2 regions of the Shewanella sp. T24-MNA-CIBAN-0130 genome follow, and region 1 is predicted to be linked to the other one. Evidence: riboswitches for the same ligand, from Rfam matches in the RefSeq annotation. Region 1 holds a riboswitch; the other holds the start of a gene.
What was found. Region 1 has a riboswitch for thiamine pyrophosphate ahead of thiC (phosphomethylpyrimidine synthase ThiC). Riboswitches for the same ligand answer to the same signal wherever they lie in the genome.
Positions count from the first base shown of each region.

Region 2: another riboswitch for thiamine pyrophosphate. It lies ahead of AAEZ02_RS07245 (TonB-dependent receptor); the one in region 1 lies ahead of thiC (phosphomethylpyrimidine synthase ThiC).

Region 1 covers NZ_JBEOPP010000034.1:3,710-19,636, reverse strand. The annotation lists gene AAEZ02_RS13860 (bifunctional hydroxymethylpyrimidine kinase/phosphomethylpyrimidine kinase) at 1-1,122, opposite strand, end outside; gene thiC (phosphomethylpyrimidine synthase ThiC) at 1,128-3,146, opposite strand; TPP riboswitch at 3,356-3,455, opposite strand; gene AAEZ02_RS13850 (TonB-dependent receptor) at 3,720-5,861, shown strand; gene AAEZ02_RS13845 (TIGR03503 family protein) at 6,341-7,618, opposite strand; gene dnaQ (DNA polymerase III subunit epsilon) at 7,690-8,418, opposite strand; gene rnhA (ribonuclease HI) at 8,496-8,969, shown strand; gene AAEZ02_RS13830 (methyltransferase domain-containing protein) at 8,995-9,774, opposite strand; gene gloB (hydroxyacylglutathione hydrolase) at 10,141-10,920, shown strand; gene AAEZ02_RS13820 (lytic transglycosylase) at 11,063-12,616, shown strand; gene AAEZ02_RS13815 (AsmA family protein) at 12,931-14,754, opposite strand; gene AAEZ02_RS13810 (putative 4-hydroxy-4-methyl-2-oxoglutarate aldolase) at 14,781-15,275, opposite strand; gene AAEZ02_RS13805 (hypothetical protein) at 15,470-15,784, shown strand; gene AAEZ02_RS13800 (methyl-accepting chemotaxis protein) at 15,873-15,927, opposite strand, start outside.
Region 2 covers NZ_JBEOPP010000012.1:36,423-52,349, reverse strand. The annotation lists gene yegD (molecular chaperone) at 1-230, opposite strand, end outside; gene trhO (oxygen-dependent tRNA uridine(34) hydroxylase TrhO) at 840-1,847, opposite strand; gene AAEZ02_RS07285 (glutathione S-transferase) at 2,096-2,812, shown strand; gene AAEZ02_RS07280 (hypothetical protein) at 2,988-3,188, shown strand; gene AAEZ02_RS07275 (NAD(P)H nitroreductase) at 3,269-3,817, opposite strand; gene AAEZ02_RS07270 (HvfX family Cu-binding RiPP maturation protein) at 3,935-4,534, opposite strand; gene AAEZ02_RS07265 (DUF6279 family lipoprotein) at 4,627-5,472, opposite strand; gene AAEZ02_RS07260 (phosphotransferase family protein) at 5,523-6,521, opposite strand; gene pnuC (nicotinamide riboside transporter PnuC) at 6,558-7,253, opposite strand; gene AAEZ02_RS07250 (hypothetical protein) at 7,259-7,519, opposite strand; gene AAEZ02_RS07245 (TonB-dependent receptor) at 7,573-9,774, opposite strand; TPP riboswitch at 9,832-9,939, opposite strand; gene AAEZ02_RS07240 (YcfL family putative periplasmic lipoprotein) at 10,065-10,457, opposite strand; gene AAEZ02_RS07235 (PaaI family thioesterase) at 10,520-10,987, opposite strand; gene AAEZ02_RS07230 (PaaI family thioesterase) at 10,984-11,493, opposite strand; gene hinT (purine nucleoside phosphoramidase) at 11,493-11,846, opposite strand; gene AAEZ02_RS07220 (M61 family metallopeptidase) at 12,051-13,808, shown strand; gene AAEZ02_RS07215 (LuxR C-terminal-related transcriptional regulator) at 14,036-14,668, opposite strand; gene AAEZ02_RS07210 (bifunctional protein-serine/threonine kinase/phosphatase) at 15,304-15,927, opposite strand, start outside.

The sequences.
Region 1 (15,927 bases):
ACCTACTACTAGCAGTTGTTTTAGGATATTAAGATCATCAACAACGGGATAAATACCTAACGGTTGAAGCAAGCCTGTAAAGCCATTATGCGCCGCGCGCTTAACCGTAAAAGCTTGAGCTAGATTGCCTGATGTGATTAAGTTGATTAACGGCATAACCTCTAGATCATCGGGCCAACCCGTTCGGGCTAACACACCAGCACCTTGCCCAGGACAGAAGCCTAATGCTAAGCCTTTACTGACATAAGCTTTTGCCAATACGATAGCGTCATGCACCACCAAATCATGGGCGATAAAGCATGCAATAGCAGATGATAATGTACAACCACTGCCATGATTATTGCTCAAGGTTATCCGCGGACTGGTTAATGTAAATGATGCATTATCGTGGGCAATACTGGCGCCCTTTACGGCTTTACTCACATAAATATCTATCGCAAATTGGTGCTGCCACAGGGCATCACCTCCTTTGGCGAGTACATGGCAGTTAAAGCTATCTGATAACCACTTAGCGTTGTTGATCATCTGCTGTTGCAAAGTGCTAACGGTGTTTATTTCAATAGATGATCTATTAGATGACTCAACAGGCGGTTCAACATCTATCTCATCAGTTCGATGTTGTGCCAAAACGGAATGACGACATAAGCGGCGTAATTCATGTTGATTAGGGGTTAATAAGTCAATTAAGCCAATAAGAGGACTAAAATCGAGATCCATAGGATTAAAGCTAGCACCACTGCTGGCGACCATCACAGGATCAAGTATCACAAACGGCCTAATCTTTCGCGTCATTCGCATTTGAGTCAAACACTCCGCCAATAGGTCTACCTGAGCTTGGGATGCCAACAGTCCGATTTTAATCGCAACTGGCGGTAAGTCAGCCAGTAAACTCGCAAATTGTGCCAATAGCATAGGTTCAGAAACAGGCTCAACCAGGCTTACACTAACGGAGTTTTGCGCGGTTAAGGTGGTTATCACGCTACACCCGTGACACGATAAATCCTGCATGGTTAATAAATCAGCTTGAATACCAGCCCCACCACCACTGTCTGAACCGGCTATAGTCCAAACAATAGGTGGTGTTGGCGTTATGTATTCACTGACAAGCGTCGTTGAATTCATAGTGATTATTCAACCTCAGCCGTTAAGTCGATATCGGCTTTTACAACCGGTTTAACCTCATGATAAATCGCCGATCCAGCGGCTTTAAATTCCGCCGACTTTTGCGCCATCGCCTCAGTTTGGCTCAAGGTTTGAGTTTGATCTGAATGTTGATCTAGAGGGTGGCTTTGATAAGCGCTAGCTGAAGCAACTTCAATCTTAAGCGCTTGTGCTTGCTCAAGATTAGCGGCATATTCGCGCACTTCATGGGTGATTTTCATTGAGCAAAATTTGGGTCCACACATCGAACAAAAATGGGCCACTTTAGCTGACTCTTGCGGTAATGATTCATCGTGATAAGCCCGTGCGGTATCAGGATCAAGACCTAAGTTATATTGGTCTTCCCAGCGAAATTCAAAACGTGCTTTTGATAAGGCGTTATCTCGCACTTGAGCCCCAGGATGTCCCTTAGCCACATCTGCCGCATGGGCAGCAATTTTATACGCGATGAGTCCTTGCTTTACATCATCTTTATTAGGTAAACCCAGGTGCTCTTTGGGGGTGACATAACACAACATTGCCACGCCGTACCAGGCCATCATGGCAGCACCAATCCCCGAGGTGAAATGATCATAACCAGGAGCAATATCGGTGGTTTGTGGGCCTAAGGTATAAAATGGCGCTTCGTCACAATGGGCTAATTGTTTTTCCATATTGACTTTAATCAGCTGCATCGGCACATGACCAGGGCCTTCAATAATCGTTTGCACGTCATATTGCCATGCAATTTTAACTAACTCACCTAGGGTTGCTAATTCTGCAAATTGGGCTTCATCATTGGCATCGGCAATAGAGCCGGGGCGCATGCCATCGCCTAATGACAACGACACATCATATTGAGCACAAATTTGGCAAATATCGCGAAAATGTTCATATAAGAAACTTTCTTTATGGTGGCTTAAACACCACTTAGCCATAATAGAACCGCCACGCGACACAATACCGGTTAAGCGTTTAGCCGTCATCGGCACATAACGCAATAACACGCCGGCGTGGATAGTAAAATAATCCACTCCCTGCTCAGCTTGTTCAATTAAGGTATCTCTAAACACTGACCAATTAAGATCTTCAGCAACCCCATTAACCTTTTCTAATGCTTGATAAATGGGGACTGTGCCAATAGGCACTGGAGAATTACGAATAAGCCATTCACGCGTTTCATGAATATAGCGCCCTGTCGATAAGTCCATTACCGTATCTGCGCCCCAACGAGTGGACCACACCAGTTTTTCAACTTCTTCTTCAATTGAAGATGTCACTGCTGAATTGCCAATATTGGCATTCACTTTAACCAAAAAGTTACGCCCAATAATCATAGGTTCAGTTTCTGGGTGATTAATATTAAGCGGAATAATCGCTCGACCTCGAGCCACTTCATCGCGAACAAATTCAGGGGTAATTAACTGGCCGATATGCGCGCCAAAAGCTTCCCCAGGTGCTTTTTGAGTCAGTACACTGTCTGTAACCTCACTGCGAGCCATGTTTTCACGAATGGCAATATACTCCATTTCTGGGGTGATAATGCCTTGGCGAGCATAGTGCATTTGGGTCACACATTTGCCTGTTTTAGCGCGTTTCGGGGCAACAAGAGCATCAAAACGTAAATGGTCTACACCATCGTCGGCGAGTCTTTGCTGCGTAAAACCAGAACTTGCTGCGGATAATTGTTCGGTGTCAGCACGTTCATCAATCCAAGCTTGGCGAATTTTAGCCAAACCTTGGCGGACGTTGATATTGGCTCGGGGATCAGAATAAGCACCGGCACAGTCGTACACCATAATAGGCGGATTAGCTTGCTTGATGGGCTCGGCATCGCTGCCACCCATCACGGTATCAGATTGATTAACTTGGCGCATAGCAACATTAATGTCCGCGCGGCTGCCGGGTAAATAGACTTTTTCAGAATTAGGGTGTTGTAACGGTTTAAGGGTATCTATAAATTGTTGAGCGTTAGCTCGAGTTTGACGACGGTTTGGATTTGACATTAGCAACCTCATTATTAAGAGTAGAGTTGCTTGTCTGGAGAGGTGTTGATAGCAGCAGTGAACAATACAAACGCTATTGTTCACGTTAATAATCATATGTAAAAAATAGTAAAATAATAACCTAACAGGATATCAAAACCGATAAATAGACCCGGGATTAAGCATCACTTATTCTGTTGTTAATACTTTATTTATCTTCCTCAATAATCATGATTATTACGCTTGTTTCCTTCGCAGGTTCTAGCCTGATCAGGTTCAACGGATCCCGAATAAACGGTCTCAGCCATAATGGCACTCCGACAAGATGTCCGCCAGTATAAGCAAGCTTGTATCAAAATAACAAGACCTTAATGTGTAAATAGTACCAATATCATCACTTATCGGCGTAGTGGATAGCCTGACTCATGTGTCATTAAAATATTAACTCATCCTATGACGCAAGTTTAAACAAAGGTGCGACAATATGCCGCATTTATTAAGTTTATTAGCAGGTTATAATTTTTTCAAATCTCATATGTACCATTAATAGCATTCATCAATGGTACATATCCTTGACCGAAAAAGGTGATCGTTTTGACAAAATCGACTGAGCAAACACTTAATGTATTAAGCAATACTCCTTGGCTTTACTCATCAATCGCATTGGCGATCAGTGTTGCCATTACGCCACAAGTGATAGCTAAGCAGTACACTGCACAAGATAGCTCTCGCATTGAACACGTCACGGTACACGGACAACAAACTGCACATAAAGACCTGTTAGGCTCAGCAGAAAATCTACTCAAAAAACAAGGCGTCGATTTTTCACAAGCCGGTGGCGTATCAGCCTTACCTATTTTAAATGGCATGATGGGCGATCGCATTAAGATACTTATTGATGGCAGCGACATTACCGCATCATGTGCCAATCACATGAATCCGCCGCTCTCCTATGTGTCTGCAAATCAAATCAGTTCTGCGCAGGTGGTCGCGGGGGTATCTCCTGTCAGTGCTGGCGGCGATAATATTGCCGGTGTGATAAAAATCAGTAGCTTAAATCCCATTTTTGCGAATAGCGATACGGTCACATGGCACAGCGGTAATGTGGCTGCAGGTTATCGCAGCGCTAGCGACGCCTTTTTAGCTGGTGTCAATGCGACCCTAGCAAGCAAAGAACTCAGTGTTAGTTATCAAGGCTCATTTGAAGATGCAAACAGCTATACCGATGGTCATGGCGATAAAGTATTAGACACGCTATACCAATCACAAAATCATGCCTTAACCGCAGCTTGGCAAGACGATAGCCAACAAATTGCCATTAAACTCACACATCAGCATATTCCTTATCAAGGTTTTGCCAACCAATATATGGACATGACTAACAATGACAGTTATGGCGCTTTAGCCCGCTATCAATTGCAACTCGATAACGAAGGTCTGTTCACGTCCCAAGTCAATTGGCACAGTGTTGAACATGAAATGGGATTTTTTACTGACGAAAAAATCGGCATGATGCCAATGGAAACCACAGGTAAAGATTACAGCTACCAACTGCATTGGCTATTACCCATAAGTTCAGACAGTACCTTGCTGATTGGGCAAGAATATTATGTTTATCAACTTGATGATACTTGGCCTGCTATTAATGGTTCTACCATGATGGGGCCCAATGATTATATCAATATTAATGACGGCAAGCGTCAACGCGCAGCTCTTTATGGTGAATGGCAGCAAACCTTAAATCGTCGTTGGTGGCTGTCGGCTGGTGTACGCTATGAATATGTGTCAACAAGCACAGGTGAAGTACAACCCTACAACACCATGAGCATGATGGGCATGACAAATGTGAATGCTACCGCAGCTAACGAGTTCAATGACCTTTATCGTAAGCGCAATGACAATATTATCGACGCTACCCTGCTTGCGCGTTATCAATTGAGTGATACCGAAGTCATTGAATTAGGCTTAGCGAGAAAGAGCCGCGCGCCTAATTTATATGAACGCTATAGCTGGGGTCAAAGCACCATGGCCACGACTATGATTGGTTGGTACGGTGATGCAAATGGCTATATTGGTAATCCTGATCTTAGCGCCGAAACGGCACATACCTTAAGTGCAGCATACAAGCTGGTACAAGACGATTTAGCTTTTAGTGCAACCGCCTGGTATAGCACCATTAAAGACTATATCGATGCCGATGTGGTAGGTCATTTTAACAAAACCACAATGGCCAATACTCGGCGTAATATTTTACAATTTGCCAATGTTGACGCCACCCTGTTTGGCGCACGTATGGATGCTGAATATCAACTAGCAGAAAACAGCAGTGGTAAGTGGCTAATGGTCGCTAATGTCAGTGCGACTCGCGGGGAAAGAAATGACAGTAACGAGCCCTTATATCAAATAAAGCCTTTGCAAACTGAGTTGGCTTTACAGCAAGAACGGGGGGATTGGCAAAATAGTGTTAGCTGGCAATGGGTTGCAAGCAAAGATCGCGTTGATAGTCAGCGTTTAGAAAACTCAACAGACTGTTACTCACGGCTTAACTTAAGCAGCAGTATTCAATGGCAAGATGTGACAATGACCATCGCAGTGAACAACCTACTCGATGACTATTATCAATTGCCGCTGGGCGGTGTCAGTGTTGCACAATACAAAGCAGACAGCAGTAACGGCTTTGAACCAATAGCCGGTGCAGGCCGCTCATTGGAGCTCAATGTTAGTTTCGCATTCTAATTGACACCAGAGGCGTGCTAAAAAAATCAAGTTTACGTTTGGTTAAGTCGTGGCATCCTCATACGTTAGTAACACTTTTTTGAAGCATTACCAATCTGCCACTGATTTTTAAATGAATGACCCCGCAGAGCCCTTAGTGACAGACCGCGGCCCATTAATAATGAAGCGAAAAAACCACGAATGGAATTCACTCATGGAATTCACTCATGGAATTAGGGCCAAACAATATAAATCACATTGTGGGCCCAACTGAGCTACTGCTGCTGTTGGTGTTAAAGCAAAAACGTCTATCGTGATGTAGAGATTTTAGTCTTATTTTGACGGAGCTTATGGGACTACACATTTGTCTTCGATACTTGTGATAGACCGACTATCTCTAATAAAGCGTCCTAACCTTTCACGGAGTGCTAGATAGACACAAAACATATTGTCCATTGTCAGCCGCTAATATTTGGTAAAACAATACTCGAGTTGGCGGCTTAGGTTTTATCGTCTGGGATACTCAAATCAATATCATCTAAGTCGACGCTTTGAAGAATACTGTCTTTGGGCTTATCTTCATCGACTCGATTTTTGTTTAACCTTTGTTCTGCCGCTGCCATCGCCTTTGCCAATGTCTGCTTTTTACGCCACACCACCAAACCAACAACGCCGACTAAAAAGAGTACCCCGTTAATGGTAATAATCCAAAACATGGCATTATCCTTGGCCACTTGTTCTTCAATGGCAGCCTGAATGGCCGCTTTTTCAGCCAGCGCTTGGGCTGTTGGCGCAGGCGCAGCCGGTTCGATTAAATTGAAAAACATTTCTGGTAAATTAAGGACGATTTCACGGCCATCGACTGTTGTCGACACCACATAACCTTTAACCCGATAACTACCAAACTTGGTCACTTTAGGTAGATATAAAATTTGATCTGAACTGGTCACTGTTTGCAATGTGATCGGCAGTTTTAACCCGGCAGGCCCCACTAATTCAAACTCAAAATGAGTTTGTGCTAACAAAACAACAGATTCATCAACCGATAATTGTATTTGCCATATGTCTTTTAATGGGTCGCTATTGGGCTCCATTTTAACGTTTATCGGTTGTGGCGAAAGCTCAAAAGGCATCACATATTCGCGTTCGAACACATCATTTCGTGCTGTGACATTGAGCACATAATGGCCGGTGGGTTGTTGTAAATTAGGGTTACCGGTAAATATACCATCGTCTGGCACTTCATCTAACTTTTCACCATTGTCTTGATACGCGCCAACAATAATGGTTCCTGTTGCAAAATTATTATCGCTAGCAAGGCGCTCACTGGTAAAACGAGCCGTCCACTCAACCATGTAATCTAAACCCGGCATTCTCATGGTTAACTTATCACCCAAGAGTCTAGCGGTCACTTTCAGCCTTTCCCCTTGATATAGGGGTTGTGGCAAGGGTTGTACCTCAATGTCCAACTTAGAGATTTTTTTGATGGTCGAGCCTTGGACCACATTACCGAGTAACTGCCAAGGCCCTGGCATCGGCTTTTCGATATAAATCATATCGGCAGCAAGACCATCCACCCATTTTACGGTCTGGGGATGACGATTTGAATACCATTTACTGCCATCAGGTAAAATCACCACCACAGGAGCAGAACCATAGGTGCGTTGAATCACCAAGGTTAGATTATCAACCATATGATCGATTCGAAAACGATTTTTAAGTTCTGCAGCTTGGGATGCTATGACCATTGAAGCTTGGGCATAAGGTTGCCAAGCCATGATGAGACCAAGCGAAAATAAACAAGCAATTGCAAGATAACCGGTGCGAGTGGCAATCATATAAGGTTGGTTTACCCTCTCCAGAGACATTTACCTGACTTCGCAATGAGATCAAGTCGTTGTTCATGTAATAGTATTTCATCGGCAGACGCACCGACGACTTTAAGATTAAACGCAACTGGATCGATTTTTTTTATTCCGCCAGCTTCATAGCCTGCTTTTTCATTAGACAAATTAAACTTAATTTGTCCACCCGTCATGATTAAGTAAACATCAGCAAGAATTTCTGCATCGAGTAACGCGCCGTGGTACGTACGGCGACCGTTATCGATACCATAACGTCGACACAGTGCATCTAGATTGTTTTTTTGGCCTGGATGTAAACGTTTCGCAATCGCCAAACTGTCTAAAATACTGCAAATATCTTTGGTTTTCGGCCCGATAGGATTGAGTTTCGAAAACTCATGATCCATAAAGCTCACGTCGAAGCTGGCGTTATGAGCCACAATTTCAGCGCCATCGATAAAATCGATGAAATCTTTCGCTATTTGGTGAAACCGCGGTTCGTTAGCAACACGATCATTGCTAATACCGTGAACTTGAATAGCTTCCTCATCAATCGCTTGACCAGGATTAATATATTGGTGATACGTTCGACCCGTTAAGCGACGATTAATCACTTCAACACAACCAATTTCGATAATTCGGTGACCAATATGTATTGGCCCACCAGCTTGGTTCATACCGGTTGTTTCGGTATCGAGAATGACTTGACGACTAGCACTGGAAATTATGTTCATATTTTTTACTCATTCAGCCCTCGCCTTGGTATAAATTGAGTATACTGGCGCGAATATTTCGCTATGGTAACAATTTGATGGCCGAACTCAAACAGCTGAATATCTTTACTGATGGCTCTTGCTTAGGAAATCCCGGACCTGGCGGTTATGGCGTGGTAATGAAATATAAACATCAACACCATGAAATAGCCGATGGGTTCTCATTAACGACCAATAACCGCATGGAGCTTTTAGCCCCGATTATTGCCTTAGAAGCTTTATATGAACCATGTAATATTATTTTAACCAGTGATAGCCAGTACATGCGTCAAGGCATTATGACTTGGATCCATAGTTGGAAGAAAAAGGGTTGGATAACCTCAACCAAACAACCGGTCAAAAATGTCGATTTATGGAAGCGTTTAGATGCGGCCAGTCAATTACACAAAATTGACTGGCACTGGGTAAAAGGCCATGCAGGCCATATTGAAAACGAGCGTTGTGACGTATTGGCTCGAAAAGCCGCCGAAGCTAAGCCTCAACAAGCCGATACGGGTTATAAGCCAGAGTAATGGCTTAACTATGATTTATGTATTGCTAATATTTTGTCGGTTTTAACAATGGTTTTTTAATACGTTGGGTATGAGTTAATCCAGTGCGGCCTGCTGTTGGTGCGGTTGACCAATTAGGTGCTTTTAGCTTTGATTTATCTTTTATTGGCGTAAGCGGTGTGGTCATTTTTCGAGCCACGATTAAATAGACACTGCCGGTACTGGGCAACCAATTAGCAATACTTTTTTGCCACCATGGTGTTTGTTGAGGTTTGTTGGCTTGATAAGGCATATTGACACCGCTTTGCCCTAATAACGAATGGTACATTAAGCGTTCATCCGCTAAAACTTGATAACCCAGTAATCCGAGCCAATCTTTAACTCTTGATGGCATAAAAAATTGCCCATTCCAAGGTAATTGAGTTTGATATTTTGGCAGGATTTTGCCGATAAAAGCTGGACTGATAGGATTAAACCCAACAATAAAAATATAACCACTGCTAATGAGCACCCGATCGAATTCACGTAAAATTTGATAGGGATCCGATTCAAATTCCAGTAAAAAACAACTTAGCACAGCATCAATGGCACTTTGCTGTACCGGTAAATGATGAGGATCGGCCTGAATACTGGCATCCGCACCGTCATAAACACTAAAGTGTCGTGCAATATTGCAATGTAGACTGTTTAGCTGGCTGCTTAACGCCCCTGCTTTAAGTAAATGATAGCCAAATATGCGCGGCCACCAAGGTGCTAATTTAGCTTCTATCTCGGCTTGTAACAATTCACCAAAAGGTAAGTCTTGCCAAATATGGGGTTTTAACATGGAGCCCGCCAACTTTAAAAATGTCAGATTTACTGAGTCAACTCTACCATAGCTTATTTAATTTTCAGCTACCGATCATTAATACTGTCTAACATGGCATAAATTAACACTATACCAACATGATTAACGTTGTTATCACTCAGAGTCAATCAAGCTTTTTAGTTCACTCATGGTTGAAATAATAGTGACGCCTTTATCAAACAAGACAACAAGGAAGCGGTTACCTAGGATAACGGTGCCTTCAATCCAGTGATGTCGTGACATCACACTAAATGGCCGAAGTGTTACCCGATAACCCATGAATTTGGTATTGTCTCACGATATCCGTTACCCTAACTGATAGTCAATCATCACTTGAGTAAGATCATGCTTAACGTTCATACTATTACTGCATTTAACGATAATTATATTTGGTTAATTCATCAAGAAAACAGTCGCTATGCTTACGTCGTTGACCCTGGCTGTGGTCAAAGTGTTATTGATTATATCTCAACAACAGATCTTAAATTAGTCGGAATTTTAATCACTCATCATCATGCTGATCATACCGGCGGTATTGAAATGTTACAGCAACATTTCAAGCATGCGCTTAATGTATATGGTCCTGATAATGAAAAAATTGCAGCGTTAACTCATCCTCTTAACGTTGGATCACAATCCACTCTCAATGTTCCCCATCTCGATCCAATAACCATAATGGCGGTTCCGGGACATACCTTAGGACATATTGCTTATTATCTACAGGAAAGCCTGTTTTGTGGTGATACTTTATTTAGCGCGGGCTGCGGACGTTTATTTGAGGGAACCGCGGAACAAATGCTTAAATCACTTTCAATGCTTGCACAGCTGCCCGATAGCACCAAAGTGTATTGTGCCCATGAATATACCGAGGCAAACCTTAAATTTGCGCTACATGTCACACCAAATAATCAGCAATTAATTGATTATGCAGACAAGGTCAAACGATTAAGAGCACAAAAAAAACCTACTATTCCGAGCTCAATAGGCACAGAAAAAGCCATCAATCCTTTTTTACGTTGCCACCTACATGAGACTCAGAACGCAATTGCGGCCCAACTAAAAGAAAAAGAAATAGATACTATTCAAACATTTACACAAATTAGATTATGGAAAAACAACTTTTAGATCAACATGAAAACAGTTTAATAAGACAAGTTAAAATAATTAATCTACAATGCGAAATTGAATTAGCATGACCAAAAAAGTCTTGAAGGCATTTGGTATGTTCCATTTTAATGCCTGAAAACTTGAGGAAGTGTATCTTCAAATGAAAGCTAACTTATTTATTATAGCTGGCAGTATGCTGGCTGTAGCAGGGTGCCAAACACTCTACACTTCAGAGCCAAGTTCTGATAGTACAACCCAGACGGTTACATCTAACGCTAAAAGTAAAAAATCGGCGACGGTATCCCTTGATCAAATTGAAGAACAAGTTGCTGAAGTTAACAACTTATGGTTCAGGATCAGCAATCAAATGCGTTTCCCTATTGTCGAGAATACATTGGTGGATCATTACCGCCAATGGTACATCGATAATCCGCGGCATTTGGAGATTGTGACCCAACGTGCTAAGCCATATCTGTATTACATCGTTGAACAGCTTGAACAACGCAATTTACCCTTAGAGCTCGCATTATTACCGATTATTGAAAGTGGATTTGACCCACTAGCCTACTCTCCAAGTCACGCATCAGGTCTATGGCAATTAACCTCACCGACCGCGATTTCTTTTGGAGTGAAAACCAATTGGTGGTCCGACGGACGCCGTGATATAGCCTCGTCCACAAAAGCGGCTTTAGATTTAATGGAATACCTCTACGCCAAAATGGATCACAATTGGTTATATACCATTGCCGCTTATAATTCTGGTGAAGGCCGAATATTCAATGCAATAAAACATAATCAAGCTCGCGGAAAATCTACCGATTTCTGGTCATTATCTGTTCCACGAGAAACCGCTCACTATGTGCCTCAATTATTAGCATTGGCAGATGTGATTAAACATGCTGACAAATACGGTATCAATTTAATTGCTATCGATAATTCGCCACAAATAGAAGTGGTCAATATTGAAAGCCAATTAGACATTAACTTAGCGGCAGATCTCGCTCAAATAGACATCAATGATTTAAAAGCGATTAATCCGGGTTTAAAGCGCTGGGCAACGGCACCACAAGGGCCACATCAATTGATTGTGCCTAGTGATAAAGCGGCAACCTTTAAACGAGCATTAGCCACTATTGAACCAAACTCTCGCATTAACTGGGTTCGTTATAAAATTAAGTCTGGTGACAGTATCAGCGAAATCGCCGATCAATTTGAGACGACTGCAACGTTAATAAGAAGCAGTAATGGCATTAAAGGCAATAATATTATTGCCGGTAGGTTTTTAATTATTCCTGTTGCAGCAAAAGATCCCGATTTAGCGACGATGATCGCGGACCAAGTGCTGGCTCGCCGAACTGTGGTTAAATCTAGCCCAAATAAACAAGTTTATACCGTTAAGTCTGGTGATTCGTTATGGAAAATTGCACAGTCACAACAAGTGAACGTGGCACAATTAGTTAAATGGAATAATCTTAAGAAAAAATCGACATTAACCATAGGTAAATCGTTAGTTATTTTTCCTAATGAAGTCGCCAATAGCAACGCTAGCAATGAGAAAACCGTTAACTATCGAGTCAAATCAGGTGATTCATTATCGCGTATTGCCCTTAAATACAAGGTTACCGTTGCTGAATTAATCGAATGGAACAGTTTACAAAGCAGTTCCTTGATCCAACCTGGACAAATATTAAAACTGATCATGACCAATAGCTAGTCACTGTAGCGAATGGGTGATTGTGGTGATCTTAGCTTGAAAATTTGACACAGTGCTGATTTCAAGCCTCACATAAAAAAACGGACAAGTGATAACCTGTCCGTTTTTTTTATGCAGTAAAATGTGGGCAGATAAATGCTAATCTGTTCATCGTGCTCAATGACGTTTTGATGCTTTATCTGCACTGTCATTACCGCGACTTAAGTACATCTTGCTTACCAAGATAACCAATTGTATATCATAAGCGCTAGTCGCCTTCACAAGGCTGTAGTCGTAAAGAAGACCTACAGCCACTAGTATCCAAAGACGATCAATTAAATGCCAAGCTTTTTAAACAATCCTTCTTTTAGCTTTTCTTTGGCTTTGTCGGCCTCATCTTTAAATTGGCCTTCTAATAACGCTTTGGTATCAATACCAAACTTAGGATCTTGGAATGTGCCTTTAATGGTTAATGGAATATCAACACCTTTGAGTGATTCATCAACAGCATCACCTTGACCCGATAAGGAACCCACCACACTGGTGGTTAACGTGTAATCCAAGGCTTCAGTAGCAATGTTTGCCGTACCATTACCTTTTAAACGTATTAACGGTGAAGCCATCGTTAAGTCAGGGTTGTTAACGACAGCGTCTTTAAGCGTAAAGCTGCCGGTTAAACTGGTAAAATCGGTTTTTAAGGCTTCTTTTTTATCTGCCGATAAATCACCTTTTAATTTTTGCTGTGCACTGCGGATCATCTGCGGAATATTAACCCCATAGAGCGCGCCATCTGCCACTTCAAACTTACCCACGGCTTCGAGATTTTTTTTCATATTATCGGGGATCAAACTAGCGCCACTGCCGTTAACTTCAAAGCTCGCTGTACCAGAAATCAAATCCACTTCTGCCGCATCCGTTAATAATGGAAGAATTTGCACGCCAGTCAATTTTTTATCAAACTGATACGTCGGCACCGCTTTACGAGCGTCTAACTTAGCGCTAAGCGCTAGTTTACCTTCATATAAATTGGCAGTGAGCGACGATAAGGTTAATACACCTTTATTAATAGCCAGTTTCATTTGCCAATTTTGCGTCAGCATATTACTGACTTTTATTGATTTAGCGGTCAAATTTAAGATTAAATCCATACTCTTTAATGCTGATAAATCAGGTTCTTGGCTCGGCGCAGTGTCGGTTTTCTCCCCTGGCTTGTCGGCCTGGTCTTCTTGCTGTGGCAGTAGTGCATCCACATCAATATCACCAACGTCTAGATTCATCGCAATTTTCGGAATGCTAGTGCCATAGTTGACCTTAACATCACCGGTTGCGGCTAAGTCCATAGCTGATATTTTGGTCAATTGCAGCGCTATGGTTTTGGCATCTAATGCCAGCGTCATTTGTGTAGTGAGCTCTGCGGTAACCGCTTTTCCCGGTAAGCTGTCGCCTTGGGCTTTGTGTACCATAGCAAAATCATTAATAGTGACATTCTTTAATGCTTGGTCGACTTTAACTTTACCCTGGCCAGATGATGTTAACTGCATATCAGGAAGCGTCGCAGAAAACTCGTAAGCAAAATCAGCGAATTGACCTAGGCTGAATTGACCTAAGGTAAAGCTTTTTAAACTGAAGGTCTGGGTGGTATTGCTGGCCATATCAATGAGATTAATATTGGTATTGGTCAGTTCAATGCCGCCAATGTCCAACGTCTGCAACAATTTTGCTTTTGTGTCGCTACTTGCTGTCGCTTTTGGCTTGTCTGCAGTGGTTTTTGCCGCCAATCCATCAAAACTGGTTCTGCCGTCTTTTTGAGTCACTAAATGTAGTGTTAATCCGTCTAGCTTTAATAAATCAATTTCAATCTGTTGGCTAAACAATGGCATCAGTGCCACACTGGCCACTGCCTCATTAACATCAAGCATTGATGCAGGCGTAAACCCATCTGGATTAGATAACGAAATACCCCCGAGCTTTATTCCTAAAGAGGGAAACACACTCCAACTTAAGTCTTGGGTGATTTGTAAGTCGCGGCCAGTTTGTTTCTTTACGGCATCGACAATTTGCGGTTTAACATTATTTAAATCGAAAAACATTGTCAGATAGACTGTCACACCTACCACTAAGGTTAGCACTATCGCTAAAAACCACTTTATTACTTTCATTTTGCTCTTCCTTGTCTGTCGCTATTTTAAGCTAAAATAGTTAAATCCAATGCCTGTCTACTGACAGCAACACCATTTAAATCAGCGTAGATCATCATTCCAGGAAAAATACTGACACCCGCAATCTCAATTTTCACATTGACTTCACCTACGTCTTTTTTATCCGTTTTAATTGGATTAGTGCCTAAAGCTTGCACGCCAATTTGCATGGTGTTGATGGTTCCAGCGTCACGAATACAACCATTAATAATGATACCTTCCCAGCCATTCTTACATGCATTTAGAGCGATCATGTCACCAAGTAGCGCACGTCTGGTTGAACCACCACCGTCAACAACCAATACTTTTCCTTGCCCATTTTTAGCTAATTCAGATTTTACCTTGGAATTGTCTTCAAAGCATTTTACGGTCACCACTTCACCATAAAATATAGGCTTGGCACCAAAGGATTGCCATGGATTAGACAATAATATTAATTGTTCAGGGTAATGATCGAATAAGTCCGGTAATAGATCTAACATAAGTCCTCCTTGAAAATCTGAATCTTAGATTACTAATTATTAGGCAATTCAACAAGTTTTGTTAACGATACATTATTATACTCAAAAAAGTACTGTTAACTTAGTCTATGAACCTATCCACAAACTAAGTTAAAGAGTGACTTATTCGATAAAAATGCATATAATTTCCAAAAATAACGTAAAAAATCATACTTATGAGTGAAGATTTAAATTTACAACAAATGATGGATGCGTTTGATGAGTTAGACTTCGAACAACGCACCACAACAAACCTTGGAAATGCGCGTAATAAACAGCAAATGACGGCGTATATTGATTCGTTGGACTTTAGTTTGCGCCGCTTATTAATCTTGCAAGATACGGTAAATTCTATTGTTGAACAAAAACAAATAGGCTTACTTAAACAAGAGCATATTCAAACTTATAAAACTAAAATCATTAATCTTTCACGCAAATACAATATCTCGTATCAAGATGTCATCAATATTATGGTGCAATTATCACGTTAATATTGATGAACTAACTGTGTCAATTTCGTTATAGAATATCACCATATCAATCGGGCTAATTGAATCAATCAGCCCGATGAGCAAGCTGTTATTTTACCTTAAATTGATCCACAAGCTCATGCAACTCAATCGCACCTTGTTCA
Region 2 (15,927 bases), on a different contig from region 1:
CGCATTTGTTTTGCTCGCATTAATTGCGAACTGCGCAAATGAGAATACTGCGCTTGTAAATTTTCAGGTAAGCCCCAATACACTGCTTCAGCGATCAGCTCGCGATCCATCGCGTACAAGGTTGACGGCATAAAATCTGAGTGCGCTGATAATGGCAATAATGCCACCGTATTATCAACCATCACCCCTATCGCACAGTTAGCACTGCCGTAATCAAATCCAACAAACATTGGCTTACCTTCAGTCGTTCAATTTAAAAAAGCGCCCAAAATAACATAATAATCATCTTAGCTGAACCATTTATCGTGTTTTATCCAAGGGGACACATTGAGGAATAACTCATTCAGGCGTAAAAACCTCATAATATAAGCTTTACAGCATATCTCCCCAGTAATAATTTTAGTTAAATATCGTTTATTCAATATGTTGCATACCAATGTTCTAGCAGATTAAATGGCATCGGCAGCTAAAAATAATCTTATTTCCGACATCGCGATATCTTGGTTATCATTTAAGGCAAGGGTTACACTAAGCCAACGATAAACATGTGCCGTGGATTTTTTAGTCATATTTAGATCCGCTATTGTGCTTAACTCAAGCCGGTTCGGTAAGTGTTGACCCTATCAAATTGATGGTGGATAAATAAACCGTGACGTTAGCGTTAGTCAATAATCAACCATTAGAGAATGATTTATCATGCAATGGCTTAGCCCAAGAGCAAAAAAACTGCCGCGGTTGCAAATTGATTACGATGTTAATGCCGCTCTCACTTCACCAAAAACGAAAAAACCCATCGTGTCCTGATGGGTTTTTTGCTGCTAATGAGTTAACTCATCAAGTTAACCTTTGCTGTTGGCTTTTTCTTGTGTTTTACGCTGAGCTTCTTTTTGCTGACGACGTGCATCAATGACTTGCTTTACATCACTGCCAATATGCGCTTCACCGCGTTGCTTAGCTAATTGCACTTGACGCTCACGCTCAATAAATCGCTGACGTTGTTCTTGAGGAATATTATCGATGCAATGAGGGCAACTCACACCTTGAACATAAGCTTCAGATTGCTTTTCGGCTTCCGTTATTGGCATACGACAAGCATTACACTGATCGTATTGGCCTTTTTCAAGGCTGTGATTAACGGCCACACGGTTGTCAAACACAAAGCATTCACCTTCCCATAAGCTTTGCTGTTGATCCACCTCTTCAAGATATTTTAAAATGCCACCTTCAAGATGATACACCTCATCAAAGCCCTGCTCTTTTAAATAAGCGGTTGATTTCTCACAACGAATACCACCGGTACAAAACATAGCCACTTTTTTATGCTTGCCAGGATCTAAGTTTTGTTTGACGTATTCAGGGAACTCACGGAAAGTCTCGGTTACGGGATTAAGCGCATTTTTAAAGGTACCAATCTTCACTTCATAATCATTACGGGTATCAACCAATACCACTTCAGGATCTGAAATCAGTGCATTCCAGTCTTTGGGCTTAACATAAGTGCCAACGACTTTACGCGGGTCTATACCTTGAACACCCATAGTCACAATTTCTTTTTTAAGTTTTACTTTAGTACGATAAAATGGCATTTCATCATCAAAAGACAGCTTGGTGACGATGTTATTTAAACCTGGTTGTGTGTCTAACCAGACCAATAAATTCTCAATGGCGGATTGGGTGCCAGCAACAGTGCCATTGATCCCTTCTTGGGCAAGTAACAAGGTACCTTTGATGTCGTTTTGTTCCATGACTGTGAGCAATGGCTGACGAACAGCCTCGAAATGAGGTAAGGCGACAAATTTATATAATGCGCATACGGCAATTTGGGGTTGAGACGTTTGTTGGATCATGTCTTGTTTAGCTTCTTGCATAACTGTTGAAACTCCGCTGGCTGGAACTTAATTTCCAGTGCATATAATATAGCCGGCACACTGTGCACAGACTCAAAAAAACGGCCGCAAGTATACCTAAGTCAAACTCAAAAAAATACTAAAACAATCCGACGCACCTTTTTTGCTTTGTTGTGAGCATTTTATTTTGGGATTCAGGCCTTAAAAGCGTTACTCTATTAGCCAGACTTAATTTGATATGATCCCTAATGAATTCTGCTATTTTGTACACCTTTCGTCGCTGTCCTTATGCCATGCGGGCACGTATTAGCCTTCATTTGAGCCAACTTAATCCGTTAGTGCGTGAAATTGAACTTAAACATAAACCCGCAGAGATGTTAGCCATTTCGGCCAAAGGCACAGTACCAGTACTTGTCACGACAGATAACCAAGTGATCAGTGAAAGTATTGATATTATGCGCTTTGCATTAACTGAGCACCCAGCACCTGAAACCAACTACTTAACCCCAGCCGAGTATCAGTCACTGCAATATTGGTTAGATAAGCCAGCAACAGAATCGCTCATTAATGCTAACGATAATGAATTTAAACCCTGGTTAGATAAATATAAGTATGCCGACAGATACCCCGAATACGGTCAACTCTGGTATCGACAACAAGCAGAAAACTTTATACAACGTCTAGAAACCTGCTTAAATCAACATCGGTTTTTATGCACAGATACCGTCACATTAGCTGACTTTGCTATTTTTCCATTTATTCGCCAATTTGCTAATGTTGAGCCGATATGGTTTAACAACAACCAATCCCCTAAAGTGAGAGTTTGGTTAACAACGCTAATGAATAGTCCGTTATTTAACGTGACCATGCACAAATATCCATTGTGGTTACCCCAACGAAATGGGATTCAGCTCAAACATTCAATAAATGATGATGGACAACTAATACCTTTGTGCAACAATTAAAAATTATTAATATTTAGTAGTTTACAGACTATTAATCCGTTAATTTTTAAAGTAGATTAAAGATGTTAGCAGTGAATAGCCGTTTAATAACATGGATTACTATTATTTTTACTGCAAATTGAGATTTTAAGTTTACACTTAAATAAGTCATTGCTAGAACGCAAAGGAACATGACATGGATAATATGGATATTACGTTAGTCATAATGCTTATCGCATTACTAATTTTACATATTCACTTTTGCTATCGAGCCTTAATGTCGAAAGCACCTATCGGAAATGCTCAACGTTTTGTCTGGTCGATGCTCAGTTTATTGATGGGACCATTAGGCTATTATGTTTATCAGAACATAATCCCACTTGAATTCTACGAATAGACGCCCTAGCCCTATTTAACCATCCCAGCATCAGCGAGCCACGTGGCTAAATTAAGGCTTATATTATCTGTTACTCCCGCTTATAAATAGCGAGCGAATTGGCGTCCATTTTTTAATGGCTTTGTTGGCGCCGTTACCGCTGGTGTGCCTACATATAAAAAGCCCACTATTTGGTCTTGTGCCGACAAACCTAATTGTTGATGAACATTAGCATCAAAAGCAAAATCGCCTGTACGCCATACTGCACCAAGCCCAATCGAAAATGCAGCTTGCTGCATGGCCATCGTCGCACAACCGGCTGCAATGTGCTGCTCTAAAGCGGGAACGTTATTATGTGCTTGCGTTTTAGCGACCACAGTAATCACCATAGGTGCGCGATAAGGCATATTGCCAACTTTAGCTAAAAAAGCATCATCTGCACCCTTTTTTTTAGCTGCATCAACAAAAATATTCGCCAGTTTAGCCAAACCTTCATCGATTGCGATAATAAACTCCCATGGGGTCAAGGCACCATGGTCGGGTACTCTTGCTGCAGAATCGAGTAACAATGTAAGTTGCTCAGCATTCGGCGCAGGGGCAATAAGACGTGGAGTTGATTGGCGGGTTAGTAGCAGTTGTGTTGCGTCCAAGATACGGTCCTTCTAGATGAGTTCTGATGCTAATGTTAACAAATAACCCACTTAATTGGTGGGTTATTTTCAAAACTTTACATCATCTGTGTTAACACCTGTTGAGGAAAATAGCGCTTAAGTATTGTTTAAATAACGACGAGAAATAAAATAATCGACACTGGTGTAACGACCGCCGCCCAGCGCAAAGATGGCAAATAGCATGATCAAGTAGGTAATGGCAAACTCAATACCATTATTGAGAATAACGAAATTACCTGAACTGGTTAACCATTCATAATTACCATGCTGTTGTAAAATCGCTTTTGCTGCAGACAGTTTTTCCGCTGAAGCCAACACTTGCTCATTGGCTAACCACGAACTTGCATCGGCAATAGCTAACCAGCCATTAGGTAAGTGCACCGCAAAAGCGGCTACCACCATGGTTGCCATCATCGGCAGTGCCACAATACGTGTCGCCAAACCAATTAACAGTAAAAAACCACCAAACAACTCTGTGCCTGCAGCCAGAGCAGTCATCACTTCTGGCATCGGTAAGCCTAACCCCCAATCTGGATTACCAAACCAAGCGGCTGTGTCTTCAAAATGTGATAATTTGTTGTAACCAGCCTGCATTAACACTGGTGCTAAATAAATCCTTAACGCTAATGGAGCAAAGCCTTCTGTATGTTTAATCACATTTAAAAACTGTTGATATAATCTACTTAGTGTCTGCATAAATAACCTAGGCTGAAATCGTTGTTGTAGTAATAGACCCGCTGAAGATTAAAAACATTTCAGCTTATGCGATTAACAGCTATAAATATGTATTATTTGTCTAAGTGTAATTCAGTTAAATCTTCTACTAATTCTGCTAATTTTTTGTCGAAGTGCTTACGTTGTTTTTGACTAAACGTTTGATTAAGCGCAATTAACATTGAACCAAATTTACGGGTGTTTTCGGTAACATTATCGCGATACACCTCAGATTTAAGTTCATCTGGCGAGATCATTAATAATTTCATTTGTTGGGTAAAATAATCAGTTTGCTGACGGCGTTTCATCGCTTGTTCAAATTGACTCAACCATTCATGGCGATACTCTAGCCACATATCCAAGGTCGCTAAACGTTGCGTATTGGCTTGATGAATGATGTCTTTTTGCGCATCGGTTATATCACCGGTCCATTCTGATAATTTTTTTGCGATTCTTTTATCTGAGTCGATTATCAACTCGGCTTTATCTTTGCCGGCGTATTCTTCGATTAATTCTTTTTGTTCTTTTTTTAGCTGCGTCAGTACCTGATCAACTTGTTCATCAGATAAGCTCGCCAAAATAGGTAACAGATCAGGCATAACAAAATCGAAAATTCTGGACCAATGGGCCTTCGCCATTGACACTTGTTTAAGCCATAGCTCTGGGGTCATGGTTTGTTGATTCGTTAATGTCGATAATAAAGACAGTTGATCACGATAACGGGGTAATTCTTGTTGGCGATGCCAGACTAAAAACGATTCAATAATAATATCAAATTTGTCTTGCTGCTCTGAGGTTAAGTCTACGTATTCTTCAACCTCCCACTCTATCGCCCAATCCAAAAAGAAATAGCTTATTTTAGTGGAACAGCCGACAAATAATAGGCTACTTAACAGTAGGACAATCAATTTTTTAGACACAGATAATTCCCTTATCGAAATTTACCTTATTTGTACTTTATCAGAGCATATTAGCAAGTAATTAATGTAAAATACTTTGTAAAGTATTGTAAGTATTGTGTAGATTTGTGCGGTTCTTTAGCTGCCATTAATAATGCCCACATCGCTGAGAATAACCAAAAACAATTTATTGCAGCAGGTAACGCAGCTTTAGCCGCCGCAACATCTGTGAGGCTCGATATTTGGCAATATTGGATAATCACGTTATCAATTAATTGACTCACTTGGGTTGTCGATAGTTGATGACTGGCTATCACGCTGGCTAAATCGAATAACGGATGACTGGCCACCGCATATTCATAATCAATGCTTAATAGCTGATGCGATACGCTGCCGCCAAGAAGTAAATTGTGCGGGGTTAAATCTCGATGACAAAAAACGGGCAACAAAACACACGCTTCTAACTGCGATAACCAATGCTGAACAAATCCATTTAAGCGTAACAATTGCTGCCAAGCATGATGCCATTGTGGTTCGGTTTGCGTGGTACTTAAAGAATCTAATTGATGCACATATTGTTGCCATTGCACACTCACGGTAATACTGGTACGAGGCACTGGTAACGCACTAAGTTTACTCAATAATGCGCTTAACAAAGGGACAGCATCAACGGCTAAAACAGGTTTATTTGTTTCCTGCTGGATAGATGCATTACTGTGCATTGCGGAAAATATCGACCAGTCTATGTCGGGTTGATCAATAAACTCACTTAAATACACTTTTTTATCATCACTGACCCAAATTAATGCAGGTGCAATGTTAGCAGCCATCGCGGCTTGCCAACATTCGACTTCAAGCGCCCTATCGCACCAAGTACTGTGGGGTTGATTAACTCTCAATACCTTATCGCCGTCATCGCAAGATAACTTAATGTTAACATTGCTGATCCCGGTGTTGAGGAACGATATTGCAGTACATTGTGCGTTGAGTCTGTGAAACAATGCTACTGGCATCATTTGTTGCATCATTTCAAGCACATTGTTAGGTAGCGATAACAAGGGTTGGGACATCAAATATTTACTCTAGGGAGATTGTATTGTTATTGGCTATACACCAACCACGTCTTGGGCAACGTTATCTTGCTGTATAATATGATGATAATATTTCTTGCGCCACATAATGTAACCCCCAACCGCCATCGCGACGTATAAAACAAACAGACCTGATGTCAACATCAAGCCTTTTTGGAAATAAAGGTAAATAGACACAAAATCAATGACGACCCAATAGAGCCAATTCTCCAGTACTTTTTTTGCCACTAAATAGGTTGTCACTACCGCAAAACAAGTGGTTGCCGCGTCGATATAGGGAAATGCTGCAGAGGTATGATTAGCCATAACATACCCCACCAGTAAAGACACCAAAGATGTGACGCCGATGACAACAGCATGAGTACTCCACGACCAACTGGTAATGTTAAGTTGATGGCTCTCTATATTGTGCTGAGCACTATTATGCTGATTTCGCTGCTGCGAGGACGGCACATGTAACCACAGCCAATAACCATACACCGCCATGCCCATATAATAGATATTGAGTACCGACTCCATTAACAAAGACACATTCCAAAACAATACCGTATAAATGGCGGTGCTAATAAATGCCGCAGACCAACACCAAATATTGGTCCGCATAGCAAGAATTAAGTAAGCCAGTGCCAGCATAACGGCAATGGCTTCCCAGAACGTCATTAATGACGCCTCTCCTAAAACTTGCTGTATTGTTGAGAGTAACTCACTCATTGTGGTTATTCGCTATGAGCAAGGTTGAGCTCACCACCAATAAATTTACACACAAAAACGGCCTTGCCCCATTTTTGGTGAGCGGCCTGCATTTCAACGGCTAGCATCGACATAACATCGCCATACTCACCACACACTTGTGTTGCCATCGCATTAGTGACTCGTTGAATATTGTCATAACTATCCACTCTGCCGATAAACCATTGGATCGGATCGAGATAATTTTCATTAAACGGATACATGCTGATTTCTGCAGTTAACTTCATTGCTATTCCTTAATAAAAACCACTACAACCGAGGTTACAGCGGCTATAAGCTATTACATAAATTGGATTTCTAGTGTCACACCTAATTGGCGCGGATCACCATAACGAATGTATTGCTTGTCTGCCCAGTCTTGATCTGGCTCGTTGCCAAAGTAAAAACCACGCACGCCATATTGTTCATCAAACAAATTGCGGCCCCATAAATAAGCTGACCACGTCGGCGTTTCATAACCTAGACGTGCGTTATAAATGGTATAGGCTTCTGACTGGGACTCATTGCTGTCCGAATAATAAAACTGGCTTTTACCACTGGCATTAACGTTGGCGAACCAACCAGAGTCAGCGACATACGTCATGCCCGCACTGTAAGTGACATTAGGAGAATGGGCCAGTTCACGACCCGACAAATCAATGGTAGAACCGTATTTATCACTGTATTGATATTGGCCATATTCGGTTTCCAACCAACCAAAGCTACCATAAAATTCAATATTTTCAGTTAAGTACCATTTTGCATCAAGCTCTGCGCCGTAGTTTTTTGAACTGCCAGCGTTTTCGGTAAAAAGAATAAATCGCTGCGGGCTATCAGGGTCTTGTAAAGACGCAGCCACTTGTTGATCTTGGCGATCCATATAAAATAGCGCCACTGTAGAATCGACTTCACCGTCAAACCAACTCGACTTTAAACCCACTTCATAGTTATATAGGATCTCAGTATCGAACTCTTTCTTGTCAGACAATTGGGCAGGTAATGTCATATTAAATCCACCCGCTTTATAACCCCGGGCGATACGAACATAGGCATTATGATCCGCATTAATAACTTTTGATAATGCAATATGGCCCCCCCACATATCTTCTGACGGGGCAAAACCATCCTTATTACTGTCACTGTAATCACTATCACGACGCTCTAATCGTAATCCTGTAGACAATAAATAATCATCGCCTAAATGACTGTCTAACTGACCAAATACTGCATAGTTGGTCGCATCGTAACTTGACTGCAGCACTTCATCTGGATAAGTGTTGTATTCTGAATATAAGTCATTATCTTCTTTCAAATTCATCGCATACACACCCACTAACCAGTCGGTGCTATCTGCCCAAATTCGTCCGCCATTTTTTGACGATAGACGAAACTCTTGAGTTAAGGTTTTGCGGTCACCCTCTTTATCCCAGGTATAATCATAAACACAAGGTTCGGTACCATTAACGACACCATCGGCATCATAAGCCGTACAAGCTTTACTTGCCCAATAATCGGAATTAGCCCAATCGCCATCATAACCATTATGGTGGTTGGTTTGCGCGAATGAGGTTAACGAGGTGAAGTCAAATGTTTGCACACCAGTATAAATAAACTTAATCCCAGCCCCTGTGGTTTTTTGGGTATCGATACCGGGTTGGTCGGTTAAGGTGTTGCTGCGATTATTATCCAATGTCCACACATCATAGCCATTATCAAAATTTGCATGTAACAAGGTTAAATCAACTTGCAGATCGTCAGTAGCATACCAACGTAATTTAGCTCTGGCAGTTAACTCGTCACGTTCATTGGTATCGTCGCGATTAAGATAAAGGTTGTCACGGTAGCCGTTTTGGTTATGTTGCTCTAACGATACTCGATAGAGCAATTTGCCTGAATCATTTAGCGGACCGGAGCTGAAACCAGAAAGAGTAGCAAGATTATCATCACCTAAGCTGACTTTTGCACCATGCTCAAACGATTCAGTGGGGTCATTGCTTTTTAAGTAAATTAATCCGGCTAACGCGTTGGCACCATATTGGGTGCCTTGTGGACCACGTAAGACTTCCACCTGCTGCATGTCGTACATGCTCGACACCATACCAAGGCCAGATAAGTCGATGTCATCGACCACAAAACCAACTGATGAGTTAGGTGCGCCTTGATATTGTTCTTGCTCACCAACGCCGCGAATTTGAAAATATTTAGGACGAGAGCTGCCGCCGGACCAATTAAAGTTAGCGATAGAGTTAAGCACATCTTCGAAATGTTGTGCGCCTTCATCTTCAAGTTGTTGAGCGTCAATGACGGTCACGCTAGAGGGCATTTTATCAAGACTGATATTACTAAAATCAGCATTAACAATAATGACTTCCATTTTTTCATATTCGGGGGTGACGCTTTCGATATCAGCAGTTTTAGCCATAACAATCGGCGAGCTTAACGCTGCAAAAACAGCTAATGCTATGGGTGTCTGGTGTAACGTAGTAGGATTTATCGTGAACATAGGACCTCAAATGATTATTTTGAGATCCGGCAAGAGTAGAGAATAAGAGGTGCACCTAACGATAGTGTGGCCCATTCCTACGCCGGTATAAGCCGGATCAGGTTCTAAGGGTTTGTCATACAGACATCTCAGTTCAGGTTTTACTGAACACCCCTTGGCGATCACGATTATAAACTAACTCCTGTATGATTACACTCGCAAAAATATAATTTGATAACGTAACGATGCAATTTATTAACTACCAGGCTTGGTCACATCACGTAAACCTCTTCAATAACGTCGCGATGATATTAATAAGAGAAGGTTTCACGCACATAAATCTCAAATCGTGTCGCTTGCGCATTGGGGGCAACCGCACTGACTTGTAACTGCTGCTTGCCATGTAATTTAATCGACTTCCAACTGCTTGCTTCATCTTCAACCGTCAATCCACTGGCATCAAACCAAGTGAATTTATATTGTAGGCGCAAGTCAGTACTCGATTGACTTTGAATTAAGGCTGAAGCTTTAATTAAATCAGCGATCATAATAGCTGAAATATCCACCACAGCGACCTCATTAGCAAACGATGAGTTATCAACCCTCACTTGCCCCGCAGAATCCACTGCGATGCCCGCGGTATTATGCGCGCAGGCACTCAATAGCAATGTTGTCGCGATAAACCATAATGAAGCTAGTTTCATACAATATCCCTCTCAAAACCGATGCAATTAAAGCCGTGGCTTAATAAAGATTTAAGGCATGGCTAATCCAATAAAAAATGAGCTCGTGCTGTGGCAATAAGTTGCTTTCGGTTGGTTTGCCAGCAGTTCATGCTTACATTTGCCACCCGACGACCTTGACGGGTAATTTTACATTCAGCAAAGGTATCTTGATGCAAACCTGCGCGTAAATAATCAATTGAGAAATCGACAATTTTAGGTACTTTCTTGGCCTGCATAAACACCATCAACTGTACAATCGCCGACATTTCCATAAACCCAGCAATGACGCCGCCATGAATAGCGGGCAAAATAGGATTGCCAATATTGTCATCTTTGGCCGGTAGCCTAAATACCATTTCATCACCAAAACGGGCCACAGACATACCAATAAATTGAGAATAAGGCACTTTTTCAAGTAGATAACTATAGTCGTTCAGTTCAATGGCGCGTTTCACCACATCTTGAACATCTAAACACGCCGGTGTACTTTCGTTGGTTTGATCAATCATGATTTAACCTCAGGTAAATTCCCCATTAACGCTTGGCGAAACGCTTCACCGACCATTTCAGGACTGATGCGCATAAATGAACCCACAGCATGAGCGATAGGTTCATCAATACTGTCTTGATAAGCAATCGCACGGGTAAAAGCCACAGTGGATGAGAGCCGGTAACATTCAGCAAAGGCATAAACCGATTTATGAGGTTCAGCAGGTTTCATGTAATCCACCCGTAAATCCAACGTCGGTGACAATTCTAACGATTGGTATTTTTTCAATATGGCGCACACAACTGCAGTGCCGCATGCGGTATCAATGAGTGTGGTGATCACTCCGCCATGGATAACCCCAGTATCTGGATAACCAATAATATCTTCGCTATAAGGCAACTCAATCTGCACATGATGCTCGCTGGCTTCTTGCACGGTTAATCCTAAACGACGACATTGAGCTAATTGGTTTACAAAACGCCTTGCGACTTCGGTTAACGGAAAAAAATCACTGTTAATTTTCATTATCCACAACTCAGCATTGGGCCTAATGGTTTACCACCCAAAAGATGCATATGAATATGATAAACCTCTTGGCCACCATGTTTGTTGCAATTCATGATTAACCGATAACCGTCTTGTGCAATCCCCGCTTCATCGGCAAGTTTGGATGCAACCGTTATCATCCGCCCTAATGCTTTTTCATCAGAGGCTTTAACCTCATTAGTGGTGCTGATTAAATGGTTAGGAATGATGAGAATATGGGTCGGTGCTTGCGGTGCAATATCCCGAAATGCAGTGACTAACTCATCTTGATATAAAATATCAGCTGGAATTTCACGTCGAATAATTTTGCTAAAGATGGTTTCTTCGGCCATTTGGGTGCCCTCATTAAATAACTGCATTGTTGCTATTGATAATACTATCAACTCTTTGATCTATCACTCCAGTAAAAACTAGGTTTATAGCCAATCTTTTACTCAAAATGCGATTCGTTTGCTTAACGTCAGCATTTTTGGCAGCATTGTAGATTATAGCTCAATCGTTTTGATTGTGACTCACCTACTCATTCGGAATTCTTTATGCATTACCATATTCATGCGATCGATCCCAAAGCACACCTATTTGAAGTCACCCTAACGCTAACATGCGCAAACCCATTTCAAGTTTTCTATTTACCGGCATGGTTACCTGGCAGCTACATGATCCGAGATTTTGCTAAAAATATCATTAACATCGATGCCAAAGAAAACCAACTACCGCTGAGTGTCACTCAATTAGATAAGCAAACTTGGCAATTAAACAACCAAGGTAGTGATATTAGCTTATGTTACCAAATCTACGCTTGGGATTTATCCGTTAGAACGGCTCATCTTGACACCAACCACGGTTTCTTTAATGGCAGCAGTGTGTTTTTAGCGGCAAAAGGGCTTGAGCCACAACCCCATAGCGTCACTATTGCTAAGCCGGCACTCACAGAATTGGCTCATTGGACTCTGGCCACCAGCATGACCAGAACCACAGGTGATCAATTTGGCTTTGGTGATTTTAGCGCACAAAACTATGATGACTTAATCGATCATCCAGTTGAAATGGGCGAACTCACCATCGAGACATTTTTCGCAGCAGGTGTTCCCCACGATATCGTATTAAGTGGTAAACACCGAGCCAACATGGCCCGTTTAGCCAAAGATCTTAGCGCTATTTGTGAATACGAAATCAATCTGTTTGGCACTCCAGCGCCCTTTAAACGCTATGTGTTTATGACCACTGTGTTGGATAATGGTTTTGGTGGCTTAGAACATAAAGCGTCAACTGCGCTAATGTGTTCCCGTAATGATTTACCACAGTCATTAGATGCGCCAGTAGATAAAGGCTACCGCACTTATTTATCACTGTGCAGCCATGAATACTTCCACTCATGGAATGTCAAACGCATTAAACCAGCTGAATTTACCCCGTTTGATTTATCCCAAGAGTCTTACACTGAACAGTTATGGGCTTATGAGGGCATTACTTCATATTACGATGATTTAATCACCTTTAAGTCTCACTGTATTGATCAAGCCGGTTACCTTACCCTGCTTAGCCAAATTATGACCCGCGTATATCGAGGTCAAGGTCGTTTTAAGCAAACCTTAAAGCAATCAAGTTTTAATGCATGGACCAAGTTTTATAAACAAGATGAAAATGCCGCCAATGCCATTGTCAGCTATTACACCAAAGGCGCGCTCTTTGGGTTGTTTTTAGATTTAACCATTCGCACTGAAACTCAGGGGCGTAACAGTTTAGATGATGTAATGCGTCAACTTTGGCAACAATATGGCTTAACCGAAATTGGTACCGATCCGCTCAGTCATCAACGAATTGTTGAAACCATACTGGATCGCCCATGTGATGATTTATTTGCTTATTTAAACAACACTCATGATATCCCCTTAAAAGAATTACTGGCCCAAGTTGGGGTGACCATGACGCTTCGTGCAAGTGAAGGCAGTGCGGATTTAGGTGGCGGTGATGCAAAAGGCTTTAATATTGGCTTTGGCGCTAAAACAAAAGCAGAGTCATTCGGTTTAAAAGTATTAAGTGTGAACCAATACAGTCCAGCACACCAAGCGGGCTTAAGTGCGGGTGATTTATTGATTGCAGCCGATAACTTGTTAGTGACCAGTCAATTTGAGCAGCAATTGCAAAGCTTGACTATCGGCGAGCAACTCAAGCTACATTGGTTTAGACGTGATGAACTGATGCAAGGACAACTGCCCATTTGTACAGCCGCTTTAGACACAGTTTCACTCACGATTGAGCAACCGAATAAAACGGCACTATGGTTTAGTTAACACCGAAGGTTTAGTTAACACCGAGCATTCGGTTCTAACATTGACAAAAAAAGGATATCAATTTGATATCCTTTTTTTTGTCACTCTTTAGCTTTATCTTCGATAAATACATTTCACACCCATCGTATTAACTATATGGCCATGCAGCGGGAATTAGCCAACAAACTATTGCCTTGAGCATCTTCAAGTGTTTTTGCTTGATATTCTTTGACGACTTTGCCGAGATATCACACTCTTACCTCATGCATGTGAGTTTGTGCCCAAGCAATGGCTTGCCCTCGGCTAGAAACACCAATCTTACGGAACGCGCGATATAGATGAGTCTTAATGGTTGATTCACTGACAAAGAGTTGATTCGCAATATCAAGATTGGTGCTACCAGACAATAACGTTTGTAATACCTCACGCTCACGAATAGTCAGTTGATCGCTTTCATCTTCATTATCCATACCCATTAATGATTGAGATAGATCTTGAGGGATCACGCTACGACCTTTGATAATTTCATTCAAACCAGCACTTACATCAGCTAAACTCGCATTGGTATAAAACACGCCTGTGGTGGTCGATGGATGAATTAAAAATGTTGCATCAACCTGTTTTGGGAAATTTATAAACACAGTACGCACACCAAAATACTCACGCTCAATAACGCGCTGCAGTTGATATGCTTGTTGAAGATCAATCGTTGCTAAATCGAAAATAACCATTGAATTGGTTTGTGTAGACAATAGTTTCGACATGTTACTTGGTTGGGCTTTAGCTAATTTAACCAAAAACTCTTGTGGCCAGCGAGAATCGAGTAAATCAATTAACAACTGTGACCGCGATACGATCATCCAATTTTCGACTTTAAACATTCCAAACACTCCAGTGGTATGAATAGCAGTGGTATATTGAAACTAAGTCCGTATCAATGTGAATGAGTCTAACAAGTGGATTACTGTATAACAATTAGCCTAAAGGGTGCTTGCGCGCCCTTAGTTAGCCTTTTGTACTACACGCCTTGAACAACAGTAACAGAGTTATCGTCGCAAATTGGGTGACATTAGCAGTATTATCCGCAGCAGTCTGAGCCAAACGGATTAAGTCATTCCACATGATGAAAGCCTGATTGAGTGGAAATAAACTGATTATTGCTACCGAGTTTATTTAGGTTAACCAACAGTTCATCGCCAAGTTGATTTATATTGGCTTGATTACCTATTAAAGCTAACTCATCAACATTACTTATATCTTAGCTAAAGCAAAGCTATAAGGATAGGAGGATAGGAGGATAGGCATTAAACATCTAAAGTTCTAAAGTTCAAAAGTTCAAATAACAATAAGTTAAATATAGGTAACGTAGACTGATTCGAGATTAAATAGGATCGGGAGAAAGTGTATATCGAAAGTTAAAAATACATCTATTTCCAACCCGTAACTCATTATTATTCCATGTAATAATCCCATGTGATAATGCCATATAATAAGAATGTTTTATTGTGCAGGATGGTTAATTAAACAAACACACTAGCAGGCATAAAAACAACACGATTGAAATCACTTGCCAAAAACGTACAGGATTGCGGGCAATAATGGGAATAAAATCTTTTGCTGTGTGATTAACTCTGGCAGTCGTTAATTGATGAAGTAATTCACAGGTATCCCCTTGACGTAAACTTGGTTCGATATTGAGTGCTTTTTTTAATGCTAAATCGATCCACTCTGGCACCATTGGGTTTAATAGATGCACGCTAACGTATTCTAAACGTGTAAAGTCCTGTCGATTACGACACTTTTCTAATTTGCCTTTAAAAGGTAATTGCCCGGCCAACATTTCAAAGGCAATCACGGCAAGTGAAAATAAATCAGCACGGCCATCAACTTGATAGCCAAGCACCACTTCTGGAGCCGTGTAATCTGCCGTACCCAAAATAGTATCTCGGGTTAACGGACTGCTGATTTCAGCAATGCCTTTAATATAACAAGAACCAAAATCAATAATTTTTACCACTCCATTTCGGGTAATAAAAATATTGTCGGGCTTTAAATCTTGATGCAGGGTTTCACGACGATGAAATGCCCTAACCCCTAATTCGATTTGTTTAAGCAGCAGTAACACATCTTCCACAGGTGC